2 linked regions of the Kribbella solani genome follow. Each later gene encodes a partner of the first gene's protein in a complex. Links are inferred from orthologs where the notes say so. Each region holds a gene or a part of one and is shown on either strand. Other genes may lie near its edges.

Evidence for each region. The genes of interacting proteins can lie anywhere in the genome.
Region 2: the proteins of rpsG (region 1) and tig are in contact, whole or in part, in a crystal structure (PDB 3GTY), measured with the Thermotoga maritima proteins. The link is inferred for Kribbella solani from one-to-one orthologs. Residues at the interface, in WP_004081843.1 of Thermotoga maritima: Lys34, Lys52, Lys55, Glu59, Arg62, Gln63, Glu66, Asn67, Lys69, Val71, Arg95, Ala109, Lys110, Lys111, Gly112, Arg113, Pro114, Glu117, Glu121, Ile124, Ala125, Tyr127, Asn128, Asn129, Thr130, Gly131, Lys135, Asp139, Arg142, Met143; in WP_004081061.1 of Thermotoga maritima: Glu122, Val124, Val129, Leu130, Tyr133, Glu188, Gly259, Ile262, Tyr263, Glu266, Ser270, Glu273, Gln274, Glu277, Arg308, Gln311, Ile312, Ser315, Tyr316, Glu325, Arg329, Arg336, Leu363, Phe366, Trp367, Arg373, Leu377, Arg381, Leu384, Glu387.

Annotation. Positions count from the first base shown.
Region 1 is NZ_JACHNF010000001.1:6,759,906-6,766,163, reverse strand. Bases 3,385-6,258 are described here. They hold rpsG (30S ribosomal protein S7), read right to left. Parts: upstream 5,120-6,258; coding sequence 4,649-5,119; downstream 3,385-4,648. Other genes in these bases: HDA44_RS31200 (nuclear transport factor 2 family protein), read right to left, coding at 5,845-6,258; rpsL (30S ribosomal protein S12), read right to left, coding at 5,119-5,493; fusA (elongation factor G), read right to left, coding at 3,385-4,578. Outside these bases: rplC (50S ribosomal protein L3), read right to left, coding at 1-499; rpsJ (30S ribosomal protein S10), read right to left, coding at 516-824; tuf (elongation factor Tu), read right to left, coding at 1,198-2,391; more of fusA, read right to left, coding at 2,467-3,384.
Region 2 is NZ_JACHNF010000001.1:3,359,579-3,366,117, reverse strand. The notes cover bases 1-2,984. They hold tig (trigger factor), read left to right. Parts: upstream 1-785; coding sequence 786-2,183; downstream 2,184-2,984. Other genes in these bases: HDA44_RS15075 (ClpP family protease), read left to right, coding at 2,564-2,984; HDA44_RS15095 (VOC family protein), read left to right, coding at 1-366. Outside these bases: more of HDA44_RS15075, read left to right, coding at 2,985-3,187; HDA44_RS15070 (ATP-dependent Clp protease proteolytic subunit), read left to right, coding at 3,217-3,828; ATP-dependent Clp protease ATP-binding subunit ClpX, read left to right, coding at 3,987-5,282; HDA44_RS15060 (alpha/beta hydrolase), read left to right, coding at 5,386-6,539. UniProt on the Bacillus subtilis protein: Involved in protein export. Acts as a chaperone by maintaining the newly synthesized protein in an open conformation. Functions as a peptidyl-prolyl cis-trans isomerase.

The sequences.
Region 1 (6,258 bases):
GCAGGCCCTTGAAGACCCGGCCGGGGGTGGCGCAGCCGCCGATGGAACCCGGCGAGCGGTGCTTCTTGTGCACACCGTGGGTCGCGCGCAGGCCGTGGAAGCCGTGCCGCTTCATCACACCGGCGAAGCCCTTGCCCTTGCTGGTGGCGGAAACGTCCACCCGCTCACCGGCCTCGAACGCCTCGGCCTTGATCTCCTGGCCCAGCGTGTACTCGCTGGCGTCGGCGGTGCGCAGCTCCAGCAGGTGCCGCCGCGGCGTCACGCCGGCCTTGTCGAAGTGGCCGCGCAGGGGCTTGGTCACCTTGCGCGGGTCGATGTCGCCGAAGGCGATCTGGACGCCGTCGTAGCCGTCCCGGTCCGCGGTGCGGACACCGGTGACGACGCAGGGCCCGGCCTGGATCACGGTGACGGGGACGACACGGTTGTTCTCGTCCCAGGTCTGGGTCATGCCGAGCTTGGTGCCCAGCAGACCGCGCGTGTTCTTGGTAGCAGTGCTCATTGGCTGTACGCGTCCCTCAGAGCTTGATCTCGATGTCGACACCGGCCGGCAGGTCGAGACGCATCAGCGAGTCGACGGTCTTCGGCGTGGGGTCGATGATGTCGATGAGCCGCTTGTGGGTGCGCATCTCGAAGTGCTCGCGGCTGTCCTTGTACTTGTGCGGCGAGCGGATGACGCAGAACACGTTCTTTTCCGTCGGCAACGGCACCGGGCCAGCAACCTTCGCACCAGTACGCGTCACCGTGTCGACAATCTTGCGTGCCGAGCTGTCGATGACCTCGTGGTCGTAGGCCTTCAGCCGGATGCGGATCTTCTGTCCCGCCATCGCTTCGCTTCGTCCTTCTCTTTCGTCAACGTCTGTGTCGCTCCGACCCCCGCGGTCGGGTGTGTCGCCGTGTGCCTAAAAATCTACGGCACGCGCGTGACTCACCGCTTCGTCGACCTGGGTGGAGATCGGGGCCCGGTCTCGGACCGGAACCTCGGCGAGGTCTCCGGTCCGGCGCACCAGCCAGATCAAGAAGACCTGGGGCGCACCCCGGCGGCCTCGCCTGAGCAACCTGAATAGTGTGCCAGAGATTGGCGCCGAAACGCCAATCGGGGCCTCACGGCCCGATCCGGTACCACCTGAGCGCCGGACCGGGCGCAAAGCAGAGGTCCGCGGGGGCTCGATGTTCTGAGCCCTCGCGGACCTCGTCAGATCACTTGAGGATCTTGGTGACCCGGCCGGCGCCGACGGTGCGGCCACCTTCACGGATCGCGAACTTCAGACCGTCCTCCATCGCGATCGGCTGGATCAGCTCGACCGCCATGTCGGTGTTGTCGCCCGGCATGACCATCTCGGTGCCCTCGGGCAGCGTGACGACACCGGTGACGTCGGTGGTACGGAAGTAGAACTGCGGGCGGTAGTTCTGGAAGAACGGCGTGTGACGGCCGCCCTCCTCCTTGGAGAGGATGTAGACCGAGGCCTCGAAGTTCGTGTGCGGGGTGGTCGTACCCGGCTTGATCACGACCATGCCGCGCTCGACGTCCTCGCGCTTCGTACCACGCAGCAGCAGACCGACGTTCTCACCGGCCTGGCCCTCGTCCAGCAGCTTCCGGAACATCTCGATACCGGTGACCGTGGTGGTCTGCTTCTGCGGACGGATACCGACGATGTCGACGGTCTCGTTGACCTTGACGACACCGCGCTCGATCCGGCCGGTGATGACGGTGCCGCGACCCGTGATGGTGAAGACGTCCTCCACCGGCATCAGGAACGGCTTGTCGATCTCGCGCTCCGGCTGCGGGATGTACTCGTCGACCGCGTTCATCAGCTCGAGGATCGACTCGCCCCACTTGGCGTCGCCGGTCAGGGCCGGGTGGGCCGCGACGCGGACGATCGGCGCGTTGTCGCCGTCGAACTCCTGCTCCGAGAGCAGCTCCCGGACCTCGAGCTCGACGAGCTCCAGGATCTCCTCGTCGTCGACCATGTCGCACTTGTTCAGCGCGACGACCATCGCCGGAACGCCGACCTGACGGGCGAGCAGCACGTGCTCACGCGTCTGCGGCATCGGGCCGTCGGTGGCGGCGACGACCAGGATCGCGCCGTCCATCTGCGCCGCACCGGTGATCATGTTCTTGATGTAGTCCGCGTGACCCGGGCAGTCGACGTGGGCGTAGTGCCGGGCCTCGGTCTGGTACTCGACGTGCGCGATCGAGATGGTGATACCGCGCTGACGCTCTTCCGGCGCCTTGTCGATCTGATCGAAGGCCGACGCCTCGTTCAGGTCCGGGTACTTGTCGTGCAGCACCTTGGTGATCGCCGCGGTAAGCGTGGTCTTACCGTGGTCGATGTGACCGATGGTACCGATGTTGACGTGCGGCTTGGTCCGCTCGAACTTCGCCTTCGCCACTGGGGCCCTCCTGGATAAATGTTGACTACGCCGTACGCCGACGCGCTTTGGGTGTGGTGGCCAGGAACGAGTGTGTTACTCGCCCCGGGCCTTCTTGATGATCTCTTCCGCCACGTTCTTCGGAACCTCGGCGTAGGAATCGAACTGCATCGAGTAGGACGCGCGGCCCTGCGTCTTGGAACGCAGGTCACCGACATACCCGAACATCTCCGACAGCGGCACCAGGGCCTTGATCGCCCGGCTGCCACCGGGGCCTTCGTCCATCGACTGGATCTGGCCACGGCGTGAGTTGAGGTCGCCGATCACTTCACCCATGTAGTCCTCGGGGGTGGTGACCTCGACCGCGAACATCGGCTCCAGGATGACCGGAGTCGCCCGGCGGGCGGCGTCCTTGAAGGCCATCGAACCGGCGATCTTGAACGCGAGCTCGGAGGAGTCGACGTCGTGGTAGGCGCCGTCGGTCAGCGTGACCTTGACGTCGACCATCGGGTAGCCGGCCAGTACGCCGAACTCCATCGCCTCCTGGGCGCCCTCGTCCACCGACGGGATGTACTCGCGGGGGATCCGGCCACCGGTGACGGCGTTGACGAACTCGTACCCGCCCTCGCCACCGGCCTCGGCCGAAGTCGGCTCGATGTTGATGATCACACGCGCGAACTGACCCGAACCACCGGTCTGCTTCTTGTGCGTGTAGTCGACCTTCTCGACCTTCTTCTTGATCGTCTCGCGGTACGCGACCTGCGGCTTGCCGACGTTCGCCTCGACCCGGAACTCACGCTTCATCCGGTCGACCAGCACCTCGAGGTGCAGCTCGCCCATCCCGGCGATGATGGTCTGGCCGGTGTCGTCGTCGGTCCGGACCTGGAAGGTCGGGTCCTCCTCGGCGAGCCGCTGGATGGCGACGCCGAGCTTCTCCTGGTCGGCCTTCGACTTCGGCTCGATCGCGACCGAGATGACCGGGGCCGGGAACTGCATCGACTCCAGTACGACCTGCTTGGCCGGGTCGCACAGCGTCTCACCGGTGGTGGTGTCCTTCAGACCCATCACCGCGACGATGTGACCGGCGCCGATCGAGGCGATCTCCTCACGCTTGTTCGCGTGCATGCGGTAGATCTTGCCGATCCGCTCCTTGCGGCCCTTGGTCGGGTTCAGCACCTGGGTGCCGGTCTCGAGCTTGCCCGAGTACACCCGGATGAAGGTCAGCTTGCCCAGGTGCGGGTCGGCCGCGATCTTGAACGCCAGCGCCGAGAACGGCTCGTCGTCGGCCGGCTTGCGCAGCACGACCTGCTCCGGGTCCTTGACGTCGTGGCCCTCGATGGCCGGGACGTCGATCGGGCTCGGCAGGTAGGCGTTGATCGCGTCCAGCAGCGGCTGAACGCCCTTGTTCTTGAACGCCGTTCCGGTCAGTACCGGGGTCAGCTTGCTCGCCAGGGTGGCTCGCCGGATGCCCGCGACGAGCTGCTCCTCGGTCGGCTGCTCGCCCTCGAGGTACTGCTCCATGATCTCGTCGTCGGCCTCGGCCAGCGTCTCGATCAGCTTGTCGCGCCACTCGGCGGCGATCTCGGTGTGCGACGCCGGGATCTCCTCGACGGTGTAGTCCTCACCCATCGTGGTCTCGCCGCGCCAGGTCAGCGCGCGCATCCCGATCAGGTCGACGACGCCGATGAAGTCGGCCTCGGACCCGATCGGCAGCTGCAGCACCAGCGGCGTCGCGGCCAGCCGGTCGACGATCATGTCGACACAGCGCATGAACTCGGCGCCGGTCCGGTCCAGCTTGTTCACGAAGCAGATCCGGGGCACGCCGTACCGGTCGGCCTGACGCCACACGGTCTCGGACTGCGGCTCCACGCCGGCCACGCCGTCGAACACCGCGACCGCGCCGTCCAGCACGCGCAGCGAGCGCTCCACCTCGACGGTGAAGTCGACGTGTCCGGGGGTGTCGATGATGTTGATGGTGTGGTCTTTCCAGGTGCAGGTCGTCGCGGCGGACGTGATCGTGATGCCGCGCTCCTGCTCCTGCTCCATCCAGTCCATCGTGGCGGCGCCGTCGTGGACCTCACCGATCTTGTAAGTGATACCGGTGTAGAAGAGGATCCGCTCGGTCGTCGTCGTCTTACCGGCGTCGATGTGGGCCATGATCCCGATGTTGCGGACCTTGGCCAGGTCGGTGGTGATTTGTACGGCCACCTCGGTGGTCTGCCTCTCGATTCTGTACTGCGTCAAAGGGGTGAACGCTGGGTCCGGATCGGACCCGGGATCACCAGCGGTAGTGGGCGAAAGCCTTGTTGGCTTCGGCCATCTTGTGCGTGTCCTCGCGGCGCTTCACCGACGCGCCGAGACCGTTGGACGCGTCCAGGATCTCGTTCATCAGCCGCTCGGACATGGTCTTCTCGCGGCGGGCCCGCGAGTACGACGTCAGCCAGCGCAGCGCCAGCGTGGTCGACCGGCCCGGCTTGACCTCGATCGGCACCTGGTAGGTGGCACCACCGACGCGGCGGCTCTTCACCTCGATGCTCGGCTTCACGTTGTCCAGCGCACGCTTCAGCGTGATCACCGGGTCGGTGCCGGTCTTGGTACGGGTGCCCTCGAGCGCGCTGTAGACGATGCTCTGCGCGATCTGCTTCTTGCCGTCGACCAGGATCTTCGAGATCAACTGGGTGACGAGCGGCGAACTGTAGACCGGGTCGATGATGACCGGGCGCTTCGGGGCCGGACCCTTGCGCGGCATTAGCTCTTCTCCTTCTTCGCGCCGTAGAGGCTGCGAGCCTGCTTCCGGTTCTTCACACCCTGGGTGTCGAGCGAACCGCGGATGATCTTGTACCGGACACCCGGGAGGTCCTTCACCCGGCCACCGCGGACGAGCACGATCGAGTGCTCCTGCAGGTTGTGGCCGACACCGGGGATGTACGCGGTGACCTCGATGCCACTGGTCAGGCGGACACGTGCGACCTTACGAAGGGCCGAGTTCGGCTTCTTCGGCGTGGTCGTGTAGACGCGCGTGCACACACCACGACGCTGAGGAGAACCCTTCAGGGCCGGCGTCTTGTTCTTCGACACCTTGTCCTGGCGGCCCTTGCGGACCAGCTGCTGAATGGTGGGCACCGCGTAGCTCTTTCTGTCGTCCGGCTGGGTTTGCTGCTGTTACCTGACCCCCGCGGTCGGGTGTGTCGCGTGCGCACGAGCAGACCGAAGCCGTAATCTTCCAGACTGTCGGCAGGAGTCCCGTGCCACGCGGCCCGACCCGTTGGACGAGGGGCACGCATGACGGCCCAGGAAAGACCCCGGGCACGATCGTTAAGACTAGCGGGTGCCTCAAGCACGGTCAAAATGACTAACAGACCGCGAACGAGACCCTTCCGCGATCTCAGTGTACAGGGCCTCCGGCGGAGCGCTTGGCAAGCGCTTCCAGAGGCCCCGCTACGGGCGTTTCCCGGGCGTTTTCCTGGGCGCTTGTCAGGCGCGGAACTCGACGTCGGTGATCTGGCCGTCGACCACCCGGTAGAGCGCCAGCTGCGGCACCGCTTCGCCGTCGTCGTGGCTGATCACGTGCTCGACCACCCACTCCCCCAGCATCAGCCGCTCGACGATCTCGGTCTTGCAGCGGCCGGCCTCGAAGCGCGGCCGGTGGTACTCGCGCAGGAACCGGCGGCCCTTCAGCTCGGAACCGTCGGCGCGCTGGATCCGGGCCGTCGGCGAGTACGTCGCGAGGAACGCTTCCAGGTCGTGCGCCGCGTACGCCGCGTGTTCCCGGGCGACGATCCGCGCGGCCGGCGTCTCGGTGCTGACGGCAGCCACCGTAGCCAGGCCCAGATCGGCCAGTGTGGGCTGGGCAGGCGCCGGGGCGACCACTGGGGCGACCGGCTCCGG
Region 2 (6,539 bases), 3.4 Mb from region 1 along the record:
AATGTGGCGATCGACTGTGCGGACGCGTATGGGCTGGCGCGGTTCTGGAGCGAGGTGACCGGGCGGCCGGTGGATCCGGATTGCGAGCCGGGTGACCACGAGACGCAGGTACTGATGGCCGAAGGCCCGATGCTGTACTTCAATCAGGTGCCGGAGCCGAAGACGATCAAGAACCGCGTACACCTGTGCCTGCGGCCGGAGACGTACCGCGACCTGGAGACGGAGCGCCTGCTCGGCCTCGGTGCCACCCTGGTCGCCGACCACCGCTACCCCGACGGCACCGGCTGGGTCGTACTCGCCGACCCGGAGGGCAACGAGTTCTGCGTGCTCCGGGGCACCGCCGAACGGGCCGCGACTCCGTCCTGATTCAAGTGACCTGCATCACGTCGAACGCCATTCGAGTACGCGAAAGGCCCCTCTCCGCGGCAGTCGCGATGAGGGGCCTTCGAGCGTGGAGCGGGTGACGAGAATCGAACTCGCGTAGCCAGTTTGGAAGACTGGGGCTCTACCATTGAGCTACACCCGCGGTGCCCGGACATGATTCCACAGGAAGCGGGTCGGACCCAAAACGAGGGGTAACCGGCCCCCGGTGGCGTGAGCACTGGTTCGGGTCGACTAGACTTCCACGGTCACTGCGGGGCGTAGCGTAGTGGCTAGCGCGCCTGCTTTGGGAGCAGGAGACCGCAGGTTCGAGTCCTGTCGCCCCGACAACCCCGTGCAGTACCGGCTGTGGCGTCGGCTGTCCGGCGTCGCACCATGTCACCGAATCAAGGAGAACCGCCACCGTGAAGAGCACCGTCGAGTCCTTGAGCCCGACCAAGGTCAAGCTCATCGTCGAGGTGCCGTTCGAGGAGCTCAAGCCGAGCCTCGACGCGGCGTACAAGAGCATCGGTCAGCAGATCGTCGTGCCGGGCTTCCGCAAGGGCAAGATCCCGCCGCAGGTGATCGACCAGCGGGTGGGCCGTGGCCCGGTGCTCGAGGAGGCGATCAACGACGCGCTCCCGAAGCTTTACTCGCAGGCGGTCAGCGACAACCAGGTGAAGGCGATCGGCCGGCCCGAGGTCGACGTGACCGACTTCAACGACAAGGAGAGTCTGCAGTTCTCCGCCGAGGTCGAGGTCCGTCCGGAGATCACCCTGCCGGACCTGGAGGGCCTGGAGGCGTCGGTCGAGGACATCGCCATCTCCGACTCCGAGGTGGACGAGCAGATCGAGTCGCTGCGGCAGCGGTTCGGCTCGCTGAACCCGGTCGAGCGCGCGACCGCCGACAAGGACTTCATCACCCTTGACCTGTCCGCCAGCAAGGACGGCGAGAAGGTCGAGGAGGCACAGGCGACCGGCCTGTCGTACCAGGTCGGCAGCGGTCAGCTGCTCGACGGCCTGGACGAGGCGGTCATCGGCCTGAGCGCCGGCGAGAAGAAGACCTTCGTCACCCAGCTGGTCGGCGGTTCGCTGAAGGGCGAGGACGTCGACGTCGAGGTGACCGTGACCGCGGTCAAGGAGCAGGAGCTCCCGGAGTTCGACGACGAGTTCGCGCAGACCGCGTCGGAGTTCGACACCGCCGACGAGCTGAAGGCGGACGTGCAGACCCGGCTGGAGCGCGGCAAGCGGCTCGAGCAGGCTGGCGAGGCGCGGGACGCGGTCCTGGAGAAGATCCTCACCCTGGTCGACGTGCCGGTGCCGGACGGTCTGCTGACCGACGAGCTGGCCGCCCGCAAGGAGAACCTGGAGCAGCAGCTCGGGTACTCCGGGATGACCATGGAGCAGTTCCTCGAGGGTGAGGAGCAGTCCCAGGAAGAGTTCGACGAGGACCTGAAGAAGCGCTCCGAGGACGCCATCAAGGCGCAGTTCGTGCTCGACCTGGTGGCCGAGCAGCAGGAGCTGAGCGTGAACGACCAGGAGCTCACCGAGCACATCGTCCGGCACGCGCAGCGTTCCGGTGTCTCGCCGGACCAGTTCGCCCAGCACGCGGTGGAGAACAACCTGGTCCCGAGCCTGGTCTCCGAGGTCGTCCGCGGCAAGGCGCTCGCGTACCTGGTCGAGAACGCCAAGGTCACCGACGGCTCCGGCAACACGGTCGAGCTGAAGACGCTGCAGCCGGACGGCACCTACGCCGACCCGGAGGCCGCCGACGCCGACGCCGAGAACACCGAGGCCCCGGTCGCGGAGCCCGCGAAGGCCTGAGCAGTCCGCCGTACGGCCCGGGACCCCATCGCGGGATTCCGGGCCGTACGCATTTCGCGAACCGGTTGAGAAGAAACTGTCGGCTGGACCGCCTACGGTGGACGGTGAATCGATTTCCAACCGAAGGGACCGGTGTGGCCGCGCTGTTGCAGGAGCCAGAGGTGCTGGTGGACCAGGAGCATCCTGGGCGCCGCCAAGCACCGAAACCGGGAGCACCCGGAACAGCGCCCGAGGCAGCGGCCGGAGGGACGGCCGCCGCGGCGGCCGAGGAGCCCGGGTCCGTGGTTCTCTGCGGCTGGTGAATCACCCGCGATGCGCCGTGAGCGAACACCTCCGGCCCAGCCTTAGGTCTGTCGCCGCCGACCAGTAATGTCGGGTTCGTGAACGAGACATTTGCAGCCAGCCCCAAAGCCGCGGGCGGCAACGGATCCGGCGGACTCGACGACCACATCTACCAGCGCCTGCTGCAGAACCGGATCATCTTCCTGGGGTCCGAGGTTCGCGACGACAACGCGAACGCGATCTGCGCGCAGATGCTGCTCCTCAACGCCGAGGACCCCAACCAGGACATCTGGCTGTACATCAACTCGCCGGGTGGCTCGGTGGACTCCGGCATGGCGATCTACGACACGATGCAGTGGATCTCCAACGACGTCGCCACCGTCGGGATGGGCCTGGCCGCCTCGATGGGTCAGTTCCTGCTCTGCGCCGGCGCGAAGAACAAGCGCTACGCGCTGCCGCACGCGCGGATCATGATGCACCAGCCGTCCGGCGGTATGGGTGGAACGGCTTCGGACATCAAGATTCAGGCCGAGCAGTCGCTGCACATCAAGGCGCAGCTGTTCAAGCTGATCGCCGAGCACACCGGCCAGCCGCTGGAGCAGGTCGAGAACGACGCCGACCGGGACCGCTGGTTCACCGCCGACGCGGCCAAGGACTACGGCTTCATCGACCACGTCGTGGCCAGCGCCGCCCAGCTGACCTCCGGCAGCCCGAACTCCTGATCTCCCACTCCGTCAGTTAAGGACGCACCATGAACTACTTCATCCCGCAGTGGGAGGAGCGCACGTCGTACGGCATGCGCCGGATCGACCCCTACACCAAGCTGTTCGAGGACCGGATCATCTTCCTCGGTACGCCGATCACCGACGAGATCGCGAACGCGGTGATGGCGCAGCTGCTCTGCCTGCAGTCGATGGACTCCGACCGCGACATCAGCATCTACATCAACTCCCCGGGCGGCTCGTTCACAGCGCTGACCGCGATCTACGACACCGTCCGGTACATCAAGCCGGACGTCCAGACGGTGTGCCTCGGTCAGGCCGCCTCGGCCGCCGCGGTGCTGCTCGCGGCCGGTACGCCGGGCAAGCGGCTGGCGCTGCCGAACAGCCGGATCATCATCCACCAGCCGGCCACCGAGGGCACCTACGGCCAGTCGAGTGACATCGAGATCCAGGCGAACGAGATCCTCCGGCTGCGCGCGCTGCTGGAGAAGATGCTCGCCGACGCCAGCGGCAAGTCGCACGAGGAGGTGTCCCGGGACATCGAGCGGGACAAGTTCCTCACGGCGGAGCAGGCGATCGAGTACGGCCTGATCGACGATGTCCTGCAGACTCTGAAGACCCCGGTTCCGGCCGGCGTCTGAACGAGTTCGAAAACCGGCCCAGCCGCTTCGGCGGGCTGTCAAGGGCCTGACGCGTTCGCCACCGGCGTAGTCACAAGCTGGTGGCGAGCGCGGTTTTTGGGCCCCGGACGGGGTACCGTCGAAATCGGTCCGACTGCGCATAGAAGGGATCTGTCCCGGTGGCACGCATTGGTGACGGCGGCGACCTGCTCAAGTGCTCGTTCTGCGGCAAGAGTCAGAAGCAGGTCAAGAAGCTCATCGCCGGTCCCGGCGTTTACATCTGCGACGAATGCATCGATCTCTGTAACGAGATCATCGAGGAGGAGCTGAACGAGGGCTCCGAGGTCGGACTCACCGAGCTGCCGAAGCCGCGGGAGATCTACGACTTCCTCAACGCGTACGTCGTCGGTCAGGACGTGGCCAAGAAGGCGCTCGCGGTGGCGGTGTACAACCACTACAAGCGGGTCCGGGACGGTCAGGGTTCGTCCAGCGCGGGGCGGCACGCCAAGGACGAGGCGGTGGAGCTGGCCAAGTCGAACATCCTGCTGATCGGCCCGACCGGCTGCGGCAAGACGTACCTGGCGCAGACCCTCGCCCGGATGCTGAACGTCCCGTTCGCGATCGCGGACGCGACCGCGCTGACCGAGGCCGGGTATGTCGGCGAGGATGTGGAGAACATCCTGCTGAAGCTGATCCAGGCCGCGGACTACGACGTGAAGAAGGCCGAGACCGGGATCATCTACATCGACGAGGTCGACAAGATCGCCCGCAAGAGCGAGAACCCGTCGATCACCCGCGATGTCTCCGGTGAAGGTGTCCAGCAGGCGCTGCTGAAGATCCTGGAAGGCACCACCGCGAGCGTGCCGCCGCAGGGTGGCCGTAAGCACCCGCACCAGGAGTTCATCCAGATCGACACCACCAACGTGCTGTTCATCGTCGGTGGTGCGTTCGCCGGGCTCGACCACATGGTCGAGCAGCGGGTCGGCAAGAAGACGCTCGGCTTCAACACCTCGCGCGAGCCGGAGAAGCCGAAGGAGCTCGGCGGGTACGCCGACGTGATGCCGGAGGACCTGCTCAAGTTCGGTCTGATCCCGGAGTTCATCGGCCGGTTGCCGGTGATCACGACGGTGTCGCCGCTGGACCGCGACGCGCTGATCAAGATCCTGTCCGAGCCGAAGAACGCGCTGGTCAAGCAGTACCGGCGGCTGTTCGAGATCGACAACGTCGAGCTGGAGTTCACCGACGACGCGGTCGAGGCGATCGCGGACCAGGCGCTGCTGCGCGGCACCGGCGCCCGTGGCCTGCGGGCGATCATGGAGGAAGTCCTCCTGAACGTCATGTACGAGGTGCCGAGCCGTGACGATGTCGCCAAGGTGGTCGTCACCGGCGACGTGGTGCTGGAGAACGTGAACCCGACGCTGATTCCGCGCGAGCAGATCGAGCGCAAGCGGGACCGCCGGGAGAAGAGCGCCTGACGGAAGTCTCGTGACGGAGGCCGGGGTCCGCTGAACGGCGGAGACCCGGCCTCCTTCTCGTGGTGGACGCGCTCGGAGTGGCCGGCCGCCTACGGTCGGTGCCATGACGCCCAGAAGAGTTCTTCGAAGACTGTCTGCGGCCGGTGTGGCGCTGGTGCTGCTGGCCCCGATAACGGCCGCCGTCGCGCAGGCCAAGGGTCCCGCGCAGGCCAAGGGTCCCGCGCAGACCAGGCAGCCGAACGTTCCGGTGATCGCGTGGGGCAGTTGTGGTACCGATCCGAAGCTGAAGCCGTTCCAGTGCGCGTCCGTCGAGGTCCCGACCGACTACGACAACCCGCGTGGCGCGACCACCACGATCGCGCTGACCCGGCTGCCGGCCGCCGACCCGGCGCACAAGGTCGGCACCCTGTTCACGAACCCCGGCGGCCCGGGCGGTTCCGGCGTCGACTTCGTGCAGCAGGCCGCGCAGGTGGCGTACACGCCCGAACTGCGGGCGAAGTTCGACATCCTCGGCTTTGATCCGCGTGGGGTCGGCCATTCGGACCCGGTCACCTGTTACCCGACGGCGGCCGAGGAGGCGAAGGCGACCGCGGGGATGCCGCCGTTCCCGGTCGGGGCGAAGGAAGAACGCCAGTTCATCGTGGACGCGGCGAAGCTGGCGGCGCATTGCCAGACGACGTCGCCCGATCGGCTCGCGCACTTCTCGACCGCGAACGTGGCGCGGGACATGGATCTGCTCCGGCAGGCGGTCGGTGACGCCAAGCTGACGTACGCCGGGTACTCGTACGGGACATACCTGGGCGCGACGTACGCGAAACTGTTCCCGAACAACGTCCGCGCGCTCGTCCTCGACGGCACGTTGAGCCCCGAGTGGTACTCCGGATCGAACGGTGACAAGAACCCGGTCGGCGTACGCCTGAAGCAGGGCGAAGGTGCTTCGGACACGTACGAGCAGTTCCTTGCCGAGTGCAAGAAAGCGGGCGCGAACTGTGCGCTGAACCAGCTCGGTGACCCGAAGACCGTTGTCGAGAGCACGTTCGCCCGGTTGAAGACGCACCCGGTGGACGTCCCGATGCCGGACGGTTCGACGGTGAAGGTGACGTACGCGCTCGCGGTGGCGATCACCTTCTCCAACCTGTACGACCCGGCCGGCTTCGCAGGTCTCGCCGAGATGTGGGCACAGCTGGCGAACCCGAACCAGGCGAAGGCCAAGTCTGCCGCCAAGGCGCCGCGGACGTTGATCGAGTGGAATCGCCG